3 regions of the Thalassotalea sediminis genome follow, and region 1 is predicted to be linked to each of the others. Evidence: predicted binding sites of a transcription regulator. Region 1 holds the regulator's gene; each other region holds the start of a gene.
What was found. Region 1 encodes LexA, which represses DNA repair genes until DNA is damaged. Its sites were predicted from a motif close to TACTGTATNNNNATACAGTA; they were not measured.
Positions count from the first base shown of each region.

Region 2: QUE09_RS08100 (SulA-like leucine-rich domain-containing protein) is a predicted target of LexA. The motif match lies at 2,909-2,928, and genes of this name have one in related genera.
Region 3: recN (DNA repair protein RecN) is a predicted target of LexA. The motif match lies at 2,516-2,535, and genes of this name have one in related genera.

Region 1 covers NZ_AP027361.1:151,889-156,226, reverse strand. Annotated here, with positions in the region: gene ctaD (cytochrome c oxidase subunit I) at 1-597, opposite strand, end outside; gene coxB (cytochrome c oxidase subunit II) at 610-2,118, opposite strand; gene lexA (transcriptional repressor LexA) at 2,683-3,306, opposite strand; gene QUE09_RS00675 (substrate-binding periplasmic protein) at 3,635-4,338, shown strand, end outside.
Region 2 covers NZ_AP027361.1:1,769,703-1,774,040, forward strand. Annotated here, with positions in the region: gene ccoG (cytochrome c oxidase accessory protein CcoG) at 1-341, opposite strand, end outside; gene QUE09_RS08090 (aminotransferase-like domain-containing protein) at 456-1,862, shown strand; gene QUE09_RS08095 (YchJ family protein) at 1,905-2,414, opposite strand; gene QUE09_RS08100 (SulA-like leucine-rich domain-containing protein) at 2,486-2,890, opposite strand; gene QUE09_RS08105 (lysozyme inhibitor LprI family protein) at 3,210-3,626, opposite strand; gene QUE09_RS08110 (YciI family protein) at 3,626-3,928, opposite strand; gene QUE09_RS08115 (septation protein A) at 3,937-4,338, opposite strand, start outside.
Region 3 covers NZ_AP027361.1:2,724,701-2,729,038, forward strand. Annotated here, with positions in the region: gene dnaK (molecular chaperone DnaK) at 1-555, opposite strand, end outside; gene grpE (nucleotide exchange factor GrpE) at 773-1,396, opposite strand; gene nadK (NAD(+) kinase) at 1,570-2,451, shown strand; gene recN (DNA repair protein RecN) at 2,562-4,226, shown strand.

The DNA of each region.
Region 1 (4,338 bases):
TGGCATTTTCATATACGTCATGCCTGGTGCTCTCATGTTCATGATGGTGACTATTACGTTAATCGCCCCCATGATTGATGAGACCCCCATGATATGCACGGCAAAAACAAAAAATGCTGTACTACCATTTGAGTAGGTACTTGAGAGTGGAGCATAAAATGTCCAACCGAAGTTAGGCGCCCCAGACTCCATAAAGAACGAAGATAATAAGATGGCAAATGCAAATGGCAGTATCCAAAAACTCCAATTATTCATTCTTGGTAGTGCCATGTCTGGCGCGCCTACCATCATTGGTATCATCCAGTTTGCAAACCCGGTAAAGGCTGGCATTATGGCACCAAATACCATAATTAAACCATGCACTGTCGTTAACTGATTAAAGAAATCAGGTTCAACAAATTGCAGCCCTGGTTGAAAGAGCTCTAAACGAATTAACATCGCAAGCGCACCGCCAACGAGCAGCATAATAAAAGCAAACCATAAATATAAGGTACCAATATCTTTATGATTTGTAGTGTATAACCAACGTTTTATACCCGTCATTTTGTGATCATGATGATCGTGCTCATGCGAGTCGTGAATAGTATCAGTAGTCATTATTCTTCCTCCCTACTTAGCACTTGCCGATTCAACATCAGCGGGTTGAACAAGATCACCAGAATCATTACCCCAAGCATTTCGCTCATAAGTAACAACAGCAGCAATTTCTGTTTTGGTTAATTGGCTACCAAAGGCAACCATCGACGGATTTTTCTTACTGCCATTAAAAACCATATCAATGTGGGCAGTAACATCTCCTTTAATCAGTGGGCTACCCACTAACGATGGAAATGACGGTGGTACACCTGCACCATTTTCTTGATGACAAGCAGCACACCTTGTCATATAGACTTGTTGTCCTTTCTCCATCATTTCATCAAGGGTATAAGTTTTTGTTAAATCTTCTTCGGGCGTAGCTATTTCCTCTACGGTTTCGACCATCTCAGTTGCTGTCTCTTTCATCTTATCAACAACATCATCATTTGAAGACGAACCACTCGCTACGGCTTGAACGTCTGACGCTTGAACAGTATCGCCGGTATTATTTTCCCAAGCATTTCGTTCATACGTAACTACAGCGGCAATTTCTTTTAAACTTAGTTGTTTGCCATAGCCTTGCATACCTGTACCAGCCTTACCGTTATATACAATATCGATGTGGGCGCTTACATCACCCAAAGCGATTGGGCTACCTTTTAGCGCAGGAAATGCAGGTGGTAAACCTAGACCTGTTGGTTGGTGACAAGCAGCACAATAAGCCATGTATGTCGATTCACCTAACTCCATGAGTTCGTCCATTGATAAAGATGCATTTAATGACGCTGCTTCAGCTGCTTTTGCTTCTTCTTTTAAACGATTTTGCTCTTCAACCCATGCTAAATAGTCTTGTTCTGACTTCACTTCAACCACAACAGGCATAAAACCATGGTCTTTACCACATAACTCAGCACATTGACCTCTGTAAATACCAGGCTCAGGTACATTCGTCCATGCTTCATTGATAAAACCGGGGTTTGCATCTTGCTTCACTGCAAATGCCGGTACCCACCAAGAATGAATAACATCATCAGATGTTATCAAGAAACGAACTTTCTTATTCGCAGGAATAACAAGATGTTTGTCAACCTCTAAGAGGTAATTTTCACTTTTAGCTTCACCTAGTTCAGTTCTGTTATCGTATTGTTCACGAGGCGTTGATAAGACGGAGTAGAATTCAATGTCTTGGTCGAAGTACTTGTAATGCCACTTCCATTGTGAACCTGTAACTTGAATGGTGAGATCAGAATCATCGTTATTTTCCATGGCTATCAGCGTATTCGTTGCCGGCCAGGCCATAGCAATCAAAATAATAATAGGTATAACTGTCCACAGTATTTCAACTTTTGTGCTTTCATGAAAGGTTGCAGGTTTTACTCCTCTTGATTTACGATGAAAAATCATTGACCAGATCATCGCACCAAAAACCACAATACCTATTGCAGTACAAATGTATAAAGCAAACATATGTAGTCCATAGACTTCGTTGCTTATCTCGGTGACCCCTCGGGTCATATTTAACTTTGAATCAGCCCAAGCCATACCGGGAAATAGCACCCCAGACAACAGCCAACCTAGGTTACGTCTTTTCACTCGACATCTCCTTATACCCTTTCTAAGTCAAAAACATCGCATTTAAATATTACTTGATCCCAATGCGCGTGTTTTTGATGTGATTTTATTGTTATTTTACTGGCGATTTTTTAAACAGGTGAAAGCTCGCCTTATTATTAGAGTTGTTCACTTTCTGTTCTAGAATTACTTAATATTTGATCTGGGTCAATTTTTAATTTGAAAAAGGAATGGGTAAAAATACCAATAAATACAATCGAGTATAAACTCTAATGTACTGAAAGTCGCACCATGAAAGGCTTAGATGCACAGTATAAATTTTAAGCATTTACTCTAAAAAAGTTTGAAATGCATCGTTAACAGGGTGTTTGTTTTTTAAACAAAAATTTTTCTTTCTATTAGCTTTTAACAAGAGTTAGGGAAAGTAAAGATAGGGATATGGCGTTCAAAGGTGTTTTTTTAATCAAATAAAAGAAAAGCAGGTATTATTTCATTTTAAGCGTTAACGATACCTGCTCAATATTGCTGAAATAATTACATCCAATCAGCTGCTCTAATTACCCCTACAGCCAACCCTTCAATATTAAAATGTTGGTTAGCTAAATCAACTTTTATGGGTGAAAAATCTACGTTCTCAGCGTGCAAGTAAACAATATTGCCCTCACGTTTTAAGCGTTTTACGGTAACATCATCTTCTACGCGTGCGACAACAACTTGGCCATTTTGCACGTCCGTCGTTTGATGAACCGCAAGTAAATCACCATCATAAATACCGATATCTTTCATACTTTCACCATTTACGCGTAACAGGTAATCTGCAGCTGGGTGAAATAAATTTCCATCAATTTGATATCTTTCTTCCACATGCTCTTGCGCTAAAATAGGTTCACCGGCAGCAACTCTACCTATCAAGGGTAAGCCTTCTTCCACAATAAAGTTACTAGCTAATCGAATACCACGCGAAGTGCCCGGCAGCATTTCAATATAACCTTTCTTAGCAAGCGCTTTTAAATGCTCTTCTGCTGCATTGGCTGATTTAAAACCAAAAAACTCTGCAATTTCTGCTCTTGTTGGCGGCATCCCTGTTTCAGATATTTTTTCTTTGATCAGATCAAAGATCTGTTCTTGTCTAGTTGTTAATGGTTTAAACTCACTCACAATTTTTCCCTGTATATATGGACAGCTTCACTGTTAGTATATACAGCCTGTAAATAAACGCAACTACATCACTGCTACTTTCTTAGCATGTATTACAAATGAACTCTTCTCAATGTTCTATTCAACTTTATCAGGCAGAGGATTAAAGATTTGCGAAGGTGATAAGCAAGGTGTATTCGTATGCCTATTCAAATACCATTAAGATGATAAACGTTGCGGTTTATTTTGTATAATAAGCTAACAAATATGAAATATTCATTGGTAAGTTAAGTGTACATTCCTTTCATTACCACTATAGTTGAAAGTAAAGAACTGTTTAAGATTCCCTATGAAGTATTTAGCTATCACATTGCTGTTATGTTTCGCCTCTTCTGCCTATTGCACTGAAAAGCAGCTTATTTCAGCATTTACCTATCATAAGAAACCGCCGCTCATTATTAGTCAGGAGAAAGAGAGTGGCCTTTATTACGACTTTATTCGATACTTAAATAAACACAGTAAACACTATGTTTTCGAACTGATCTATGTGCCTAGAAAACGCATTGAGAGAATGCTTAATAGTAATAACTTTAACGGCATAATTATTGGTGTAAGCCCAATATGGTTTAATGACCAAAATGAACAGAAATACTTATGGACCTCTCGTATATTTACAGATAGAGATGAAGTTGTTTCTCTGAAAACAACAGCAATTGAATACACTAGTGCGTCTTCTTTAACCGGCTTAACATTTGGTGGTGTACGCGGCTTTTATTATCAAGGAATAAACCAAGCTGTCGAGTCAGGAACAATAAAACGTGTTGATACCACCATGGAAATAACACTTTTCGATATGCTATTAAACAGGCGCATTGACGTCGCAATAATTAGCAGAACCACCTTTGACTACATGGTTAAAATTCATCATTGGCAATCCACGTTCAACTTATCTAAACAACCACATGAAATCTATGATAGGCGAGTCCTATTTCCCCACACTTTACCCATCGCGTACCAACATGTATCAGAGATCGTTGAAAGTATGCAAAATGA
Region 2 (4,338 bases), 1.6 Mb from region 1:
CATACAGTTTGAGGACATGTAAAACCACACCAGACACGTCCATATTTTTTTGACACAACAAAAAGTAAAAATGCGGCAATGATGAAGATAAAGACAAACAGTAAAAGATCATGAGGATAAAAAACGAATGAAAATACATGTAGTTTTTGGCGTGGTAAATCAAAGCGTATCGCTTGTTCGCCCTGATGTTGCAAAAATGGTATTACAATAAAGAGCATCATTAAAAAAACAGATATAAGGCGTCTAACGCGTTGGTAATGTCCTTTTTGCTCTTTTACATAAATTGCATTATCAGTATTAATTGTTTGAAAAATAACTTGGTTTTTTGCAGGTTGTGACATTTCTTTACACTCAACAATTACGTAATTGCAAAATTGTAAAGATGAATATCAAATGGTTACAGATACAGAATAGTTAATTATAATGGTTACAGATTTGGTTGTTATGATGTTAATGTGCACAAATATAAACAGTTAGCGAATTCGCTTAAACGTGAAATTAATCAACAACGCTGGTTAGCTGGTGAGAAATTACCGTCTATTCGCGCATTGTCATGCAAGTTTGGTTTTTCGATAAATACGGTCGTACATGCACTTCGAGAGCTAGAAGCGCAGTCAATCGTAGAAGCCTCGGTTAAACGTGGTTACTTTGTCAAAAGTAAAGTTAATCAAGGGGCAAACTCCATGTCTTTAGCTCATGAAGTTGCTCTGGTAAAAGTGAGTTTACCGGTGCTTTTTTACGATATTATGGCAACCGGTGCTGCGTTTGACATTTTACCCAAAAGTGAAAGGGCAAAACCTGATAATGCTTTATTGTCGTTAAATCGTGCTATCAGAAGGGTAACGAGAAGCCAAGCACATGATCTAGCAATGTATTATGATGCTCCACTCGGTGATATATCACTACGGCGTCAACTTAGCCTACGATACCGTCAACGTGGTGCTTTACTCAACGAAGAGCAGTTTTGTATTACGTCTGGTTGCCAACATGCTTTATTTTTAGCATTACTCTGCATTACAAAACCAGGTGACAATGTGGCGGTGGAAAGCCCTGCATTTTACGGGGTATTGCAATCACTTGAGCAGCTAAGTTTAAACATCATTGAAATACCTTCTTGCGCAGAAACAGGAATGGACATAAATGCGCTAGAGCAGGCTCTTAATAAGTGGCCAATTAAAGCATGTATTGTTACACCGAGTTTTGCTACACCAACAGGCGCACGCATGCCATTAAACAAGCAGAAAATGTTACTGAACTTGGCGACAAAATTTGACTTTACCATCATTGAAGATGATATATATGGAGATATGTCGTTTAATGGAACATTAAGCCCACTAAAGGCATTGGATGAAACAGGTAATGTAATACTGTGTGGATCAATGTCTAAAGCGTTATCAAAAGATTTACGTATTGGTTGGATTGTTGGTGGAAAGTATCAGGACAGACTTATTCGTTTGAAGCTAGCGACTAGTTTGGCTTCAAGTAAAGCTCATCAACAAGGATTAGCCATGTTCATGGCTGAAGGAGGATATCGTCGACATTTACAGCAATTAGTTTCAGCGTTGGTTCGTCATAAACAGCAGCTTATTCAAGCGATTACCTCTTATCTACCAGAATATATAGCTTATACAAACCCTGAAGGTGGAAACAGCTTATGGATAGCATTACCGAAAGAGGTTGATAGTTATCAGTTGTATTTAAACGCGAAAAAGCAAGGTATTACATTAACACCCGGTCAACTATTTTCAGTTTCAGGACATTATACACATTATCTTAGAATGAGTTTTAGTCATCCTTTAACGGGTAAAAGGCTTGAGGCATTTAAGTGTTTATCACATCTTATTACCACAGCTGTAAAATAACATTGAGGTAACCAGCAATATTTGTTTTGAACTTTGCTTAAACTAACCTATACAGCAACGCTTGTATTTTTTCCCACTACCACAAGGGCATGATGTATTGCGCGTCAGTTTAACACATGCTTTTTGCTCAATTACGTCACCGTCGTAGTAGCGCCACTGACCATTTTCAACAATAAAACGTGACTGTTCGGTCATTTGACAATAGGTATCATTATAAATGTAGTAGGCAGTAAAGTTCACTATTGGATACTTTAGTGCTGTGTTTTCATTTTCAACAGTGCAATTAACATTATCAATTGCTACAGCATCAGCTCGATGTATATTAAGTTTTATCCAACGACTTTGTTGACACCAATCTGCAATTTCGCTTTTTAACGTCGCGCTTTTGGCATGATCTGCATAAGTTTCATAGAGGTAATCAACGTTATTATGTGCATAGCTATAATATCGAGAACGCATTAACTGTTCTGGAAATACTGCCACGCGTTTTTTTTCTATAATGCTTTTACAGCATACATCTTCATCAAGGCCACTACCGCATATACAAAGCATGTTTTGAGCTCACTCTATCAAACAGGCTGCCATTTTATGGAGATGATAAATATTTGCAATAATACTTTCACTTAATGCAATGTATTCTGTTTTGTTAAAACGACACATTCTGTTTTCCCTAATCGCGCATACTCTTGTAATTCTTTTATTTCTTCTTGTTTTAAGCAAGGGTTACATAAAACCACAGCAGAGCAGTTACCTTTACGCAGGGCTGACTTAATATTGTCTAAACTCACGGGCGTTTTTGCGGTATTTACTTTTAGTATTTTACTTGTGTCTAAGTGCTTAAGTTCATTTAATGCTGTTAAAGAAGCGCCTTCAGGATTTACTAACAATACCCACTTCTTATCTAACGCATGACGCTGACAAATTTCGACATATTGCATCGACGCTTGATGACTCTCATCGACTGATTGGACGTTAAGCCAGTGAAAACGTGATTTATTGTTTTTTGATGTTAAAGAGATATTATTCATACTGTTCACCTGTACATATACTGTATAAAACAACAGTATATGTATTTTTATCTTAAATCAAGCAAAATTTTAATTAAAAATAAACAAAAGGTGTTTAATGTTTGTACAGGCATAAAAGATAGGTGGGAAGTTAATGCAACAGAGTATCGTAATGTTTTGACTATGTATTACTCAACGATATGACTGTATTTAAATAATCTTTGGCGGTAAATTGGTAGAACGCATTTAGCTTGTGAGTGGTTATTTCACCAAGCATTTGTCGTGAGGAATATGAAGTTACTGGGTTACACAACTGAATGCATAACCCTTCATGACGAGGTTATTTAGCTAAACGGCTTAGCTCTTTAATTCTGTCTCTCGTCATCAATATATAACATTTTTTATAAGCAGAAGCTGCTTTTGTGTCAGGAGATATATGTAAATATTGCCAACGGCAGTTATTTTCTCGGTAGGTAATAAAGTTACGTTGAGAGCGTTTAAACATATCTAAGGCTGCTCTTCGGCCTGTAACAATAGCAAATTCTTCAAGTACAAATGTTTGGTTATTAATCCATGTTTGCATTTCTTTATCTACCGCTGTTTTTACATTATCAAAACACATTGATAGTTCACTTACTGCATTATAGTTTTTCTCGCATACAGCAATTGATTTTTCATTGACAGCGATTGCACTTTGGCTAAATAAGCATGCAAAACTAATACATATGTAAAAAGCATAAATGGTTAGTTGCTTCATTACGCTGGAAGTACCTTTTTATATGGTTTAACGGTAACGTTTTTATAAACACCAGCCTTAATATAGGGGTCTTGATCAGCCCAATTTTTTGCACTTTCAAGGTTTTCAAATTTGGCAATTATCAATGAACCAGTGAAACCTGCCTCTCCTGGGTTTTCACTGTCAATGGCTGGACAAGGGCCAGCAACGAGCAATCTACCTTCATTTTGCAATTCAGATAATCGTGCTAAATGCTTATCTCTCACTGTCATTCTTAAAGAAAGGCTGTTCTCTACATCTTCACTATAGATCAAATAATACATGTTAACTCTTACTTTGGATCTTCTGGGGTTTCTGATTCTTCTTGTGGTAAATATTTATAAATAGCAAATACCGTTGCAATGGCAAATATAAAGGTCATGCCCATCAAGCCAAAAACCTTAAAATTCACCCAAAATTCTTGAGAATAATTATACGCAATGTAAATGTTTAACACTGCACAAAGGGCAAAAAAGCCGACCCAAGATAGATTTAATTTTTGCCAAATATTATTAGGTAACTCTAGAGACTCACCCATCAATTGTTTAATGATATTCTTATTAAAAAACTTATCACTAACAAATAATACAATAGCAAATAGCCCATTTATAATGGTGACTTTCCACTTTAAAAACTCATCATTTTGGAAAAAGATAGTGAGACCACCGAATACCGCAATTAATGCGAAAAAAAT
Region 3 (4,338 bases), 1.3 Mb from region 1:
TTTCTTCTTATCCATTCCATAAGCAAGTGCAGCTGCAGTTGGCTCGTTAATAATGCGCTTAACGTCTAAGCCAGCGATACGACCAGCATCTTTCGTTGCTTGACGCTGTGAATCATTAAAGTAAGCAGGAACAGTTATAACAGCTTCAGATACGCTCTCGCCCAAATAGTCTTCCGCTGTCTTCTTCATTTTTTTCAAAACTTCAGCAGAAACTTGTGGTGGCGCCATTTTTTCGCCTTTCGCTTCTACCCATGCATCGCCATTGTCGGCTTTAACAATACCAAAAGGCATGATACCGATATCACGTTGCACTTCTTTATCTTCAAAGCGACGACCGATTAAACGCTTAATAGCGAATAATGTGTTGTTAGGGTTAGTTACCGCTTGGCGTTTTGCCGGTTGGCCAACTAATGTCTCACCATCTTCTGTATATGCGATAATAGAAGGGGTTGTACGATCGCCTTCCGCATTTTCAATAACACGTACTTTGTCGCCATCAAGAACAGCTACACATGAGTTAGTTGTCCCTAGGTCAATACCAATAATTTTGCCCATCTTAAGGATCTCCAAATTCTATCTTTACAATTAATTTCGTTGTTGACCATTTAGTGGGGGCAAGAAAAATTGTTTTCAACTGTTGAATACGAAAAAAATGAAAAAAATGTCATTTTATTTGTGTATAAGTCAGATAATTTTCCAATCTTGTCTTTGTTTTGATCAACAAGGTATAAAAAAGCCAGGTAACACCTGGCTTTTTTCATAAATATTTAGGTTAAGCTTGCGTATCTACCGCAGGCTTTGCTTTTGATACCATCACCATCGCAGGACGCACTAAGCGGCCGTTCAATTCATAGCCCTTTTGCATAACAGCTATTACAGTGTTTGGTTCAACACCTTCAACTTCTTGCATTGACATTGCTTGATGCAATTCAGGATTAAACGGCTGGTCTTGGGGATCAACACTTTTCACATCAAATTTTTCTAGCGTACTTAGAAAGCTTTGTAGTGTAAGTTCAACACCTTCAAGCATTGGTTTAGTTTCATCATTATCTTTATCAAAGGATGCCACAGCTCTTTCTAAGTTATCTACTACCGGTAGTAACTCACCCACAAACTTTTCTAATGCAAACTTGCGTGCTTTTTCAACATCTTGTGCGCTACGACGACGAACGTTATCGACTTCTGCTTTAGCACGAATAACAGAGTCTTTTTGATCTGCAACCGTTGATTGCGCTGCCGCTAAAGCAAGTTCAAGCTCGTTAATACGCTCTTGTTCTGCACTAATCGCTTCATGTGCATGGTCATGTTGTTCTTCAACTTGCTCTTCCGCTTCTGCGATAATCTTCTCTGCAGCTAATTCCTCTGCACTTTTATTTTCTGATGATTCATTAGACATGAAACAACTCCACAATTCTTAATATAACAGGATAATATAGTCGATTTGGGTAATTATGGGGGCTTCCCTTTACGATTCAAGCTTAAATATAAAAGATTTATAAAAAAGTAACCTTTACAAGCGGTTAAAATACAGCGAAACTTTTACTATTCAATGACTAAACGCTTACGATAATGACAACTGTCTACAGCACAATAGGCCTTATAGGCAAGCCTAAGCATAAAGGCGCAAAACATACGATTGAAACCTTATATGAGTTTTTATATAAACAAGGCTATCAAGTACTCGTTGAGAGCTCCGTTTCAGCTGGACTTGAGTTAACAGAGCTACATCAGCGAACGCTAGTTGAAATAGGTGAACAAGCAGATTTAGCTATCGTAGTTGGCGGAGATGGCTATATGCTTGGTGCTGCGCGTGTACTTTCTTGTTATAACATTGGCGTTATTGGTGTAAACAGGGGTAACCTTGGTTTTTTAACTGATTTAGCACCGACAGAGCTTATTGAGCCACTTAAGCAAATATTAGCTGGCAAATCGCATTCAGAGCAGCGATTCATTATTGAAGCTGAAGTTTATCGTCATGGAAAATTAAAAAGCTCTAACAGCGCAGTAAACGAAGCAGTCCTTCACGCGGGTAAAGTTGCAAGTATGATTGAGTTTGAAGTGTATATCGATGGTAGCTTCATGTTTAGTCAACGCTCTGATGGCTTAATTGTATCGACGCCTACAGGCTCAACTGCATACTCGATGTCTGCAGGTGGACCTATACTTACGCCAAACTTAAATGCGTTATCATTAGTTCCAATGTTTCCACATACGTTAACTAGCCGTCCTATTGTTGTAGATGGAAATAGTGAAATTAAACTTGTACTTGCCAATGAAAACTACGAAAGCTTACAAGTAAGTTGTGACGGGCATGTCATTCTAGCTGTTATGCCAGGTGATGAAGTTATTATTAGAAAAAGTGTAAATACATTAAGGCTTATCCACCCTCTAGATCATGACTACTTTAATGTACTCAGACAAAAGTTGAGTTGGGGTAATAAACTTTATTAACATTTTCAGTTAGTTAATAACTAAAATAAAATTTATCTCGATTTCAACTTGCACCTTTAATGATTACTGTATAAATTAACACCTATGGATTTATACAGTAACTAACAACTATGCTTGTTCATTTATCAATTCAAAATTTCGCTATTGTTAAGTCGCTCGAAATCGAATGGCGATCTGGCATGACTACAATTACTGGTGAGACTGGTGCAGGTAAATCAATTGCCATTGATGCATTAGGGCTATGCCTCGGTGATAGAGCCGTTACCAACGTGGTTCGTCCTAATAGTAAACAAGCGTCACTTGTTGCCACTTTTGATATTGAAGATAATCAACCAGCGATTAATTGGTTAAAAAACAATGATTTTTCTACGGAAGACGAGTGCATTTTACGGCGCGTAATATCTGCTGAGGGTCGTTCAAAATCTTATATAAACGGAACACCTGTTCCACTAACACAACTAAAAGATATCAGTCAGTTTTTGATTAATATTCATGGCCAACATGATCATCAACTAATTACAAAAAACCATACGCAAAAGCAAATGCTCGATGACTTTGCAAATCATAGACATTTATTAGAAGACGTTAAATTTCACTATCAAAAATGGCAAAGTTTGACACAAGAATTAACACAACTACAAACGTCGCAACAAAGCAGAGAAGCACAGCAACAGTTATTACAATATCAAGTGAGTGAACTTGACGACTTCGGCTTGATCGAAAACGAATTCACTCAATTAGAAGTTGATTATAAAAAATTCAGCAATTGCCAACATTTACTTGATAGCTCTTTACAAGCAATTCATCTTTTAAGCGACGATGATACCTTTAATATAAATGATGCGCTAAGAACTTGTATTGAAAAAGTAGCCAATATTACGAGTGTAGATACCACACTAGTACCTGTGATGGATCAAATGAATGAAGCATTGTTACAACTAGAAGATGCAAGCCAAGAGCTTAAAGATTACAATGCACGATTAGAGCTAGATCCTCAATATTTTCAAACCATTGAAGAAAGATATTCAACAGCAATACAGCTCGCTAAAAAACATCAAACACAACCAGAAGCACTGCATCAACTTCATTATGATTTGAAACAACAGTTGTCGGCAATAACCACTGATGAGTCGAGATTAAATCAGTTACACCAAGAAATAGATTTTGCTAAAAATCAATATGTCGACAGCGCTCAAAAACTGACAGAATCCCGCCAAAAAGCAGCAATAACACTAAGCGCAAAAATTACTGATAGTATGCGTGAGTTAAATATGGAACATGGACAGTTTTGTGTTGCTGTAAGTAATGAAAACTCTGAGAAAATGTCTGCATCAGGTAGCGACGACATTAACTTTTTGGTTAGCTTAAACCCAGGACAGTCACTAGATACAATGAGCAAAGTTGCATCAGGTGGTGAACTTTCTCGTATTAGCTTAGCAATGCAGGTAATCTTGTCACATCAAGTTACCGCGCCTAGTTTAATTTTCGACGAAGTAGATGTTGGTATCAGTGGGCCAACTGCTGCAATGGTTGGTAGTAAGTTAAAACAACTTGCTCAGAATACACAGGTAATATGTGTTACTCACCTCCCTCAAGTAGCCAGTAAAGGTCATCAACAATTTTTTGTCAGCAAATTAACCGATGGTGAGCATACTGAAACAAAAGTCACGGAACTATCTACAAATGCACGCGTCAAAGAAATTGCACGATTACTAGCAGGTGATCAGATAACAGACTCTAGTTTAGCAAACGCCCAAGAATTGTTAGCAGGTTAAAAGTAAATAACTAAACGCCATTAACTATGACATTTGCACTTGCCTTTTATAAGCATTAATGGCATTAATTTTATTTAATACGCTAAGTTTTTAAAAAAGTTTTGTATCTCTG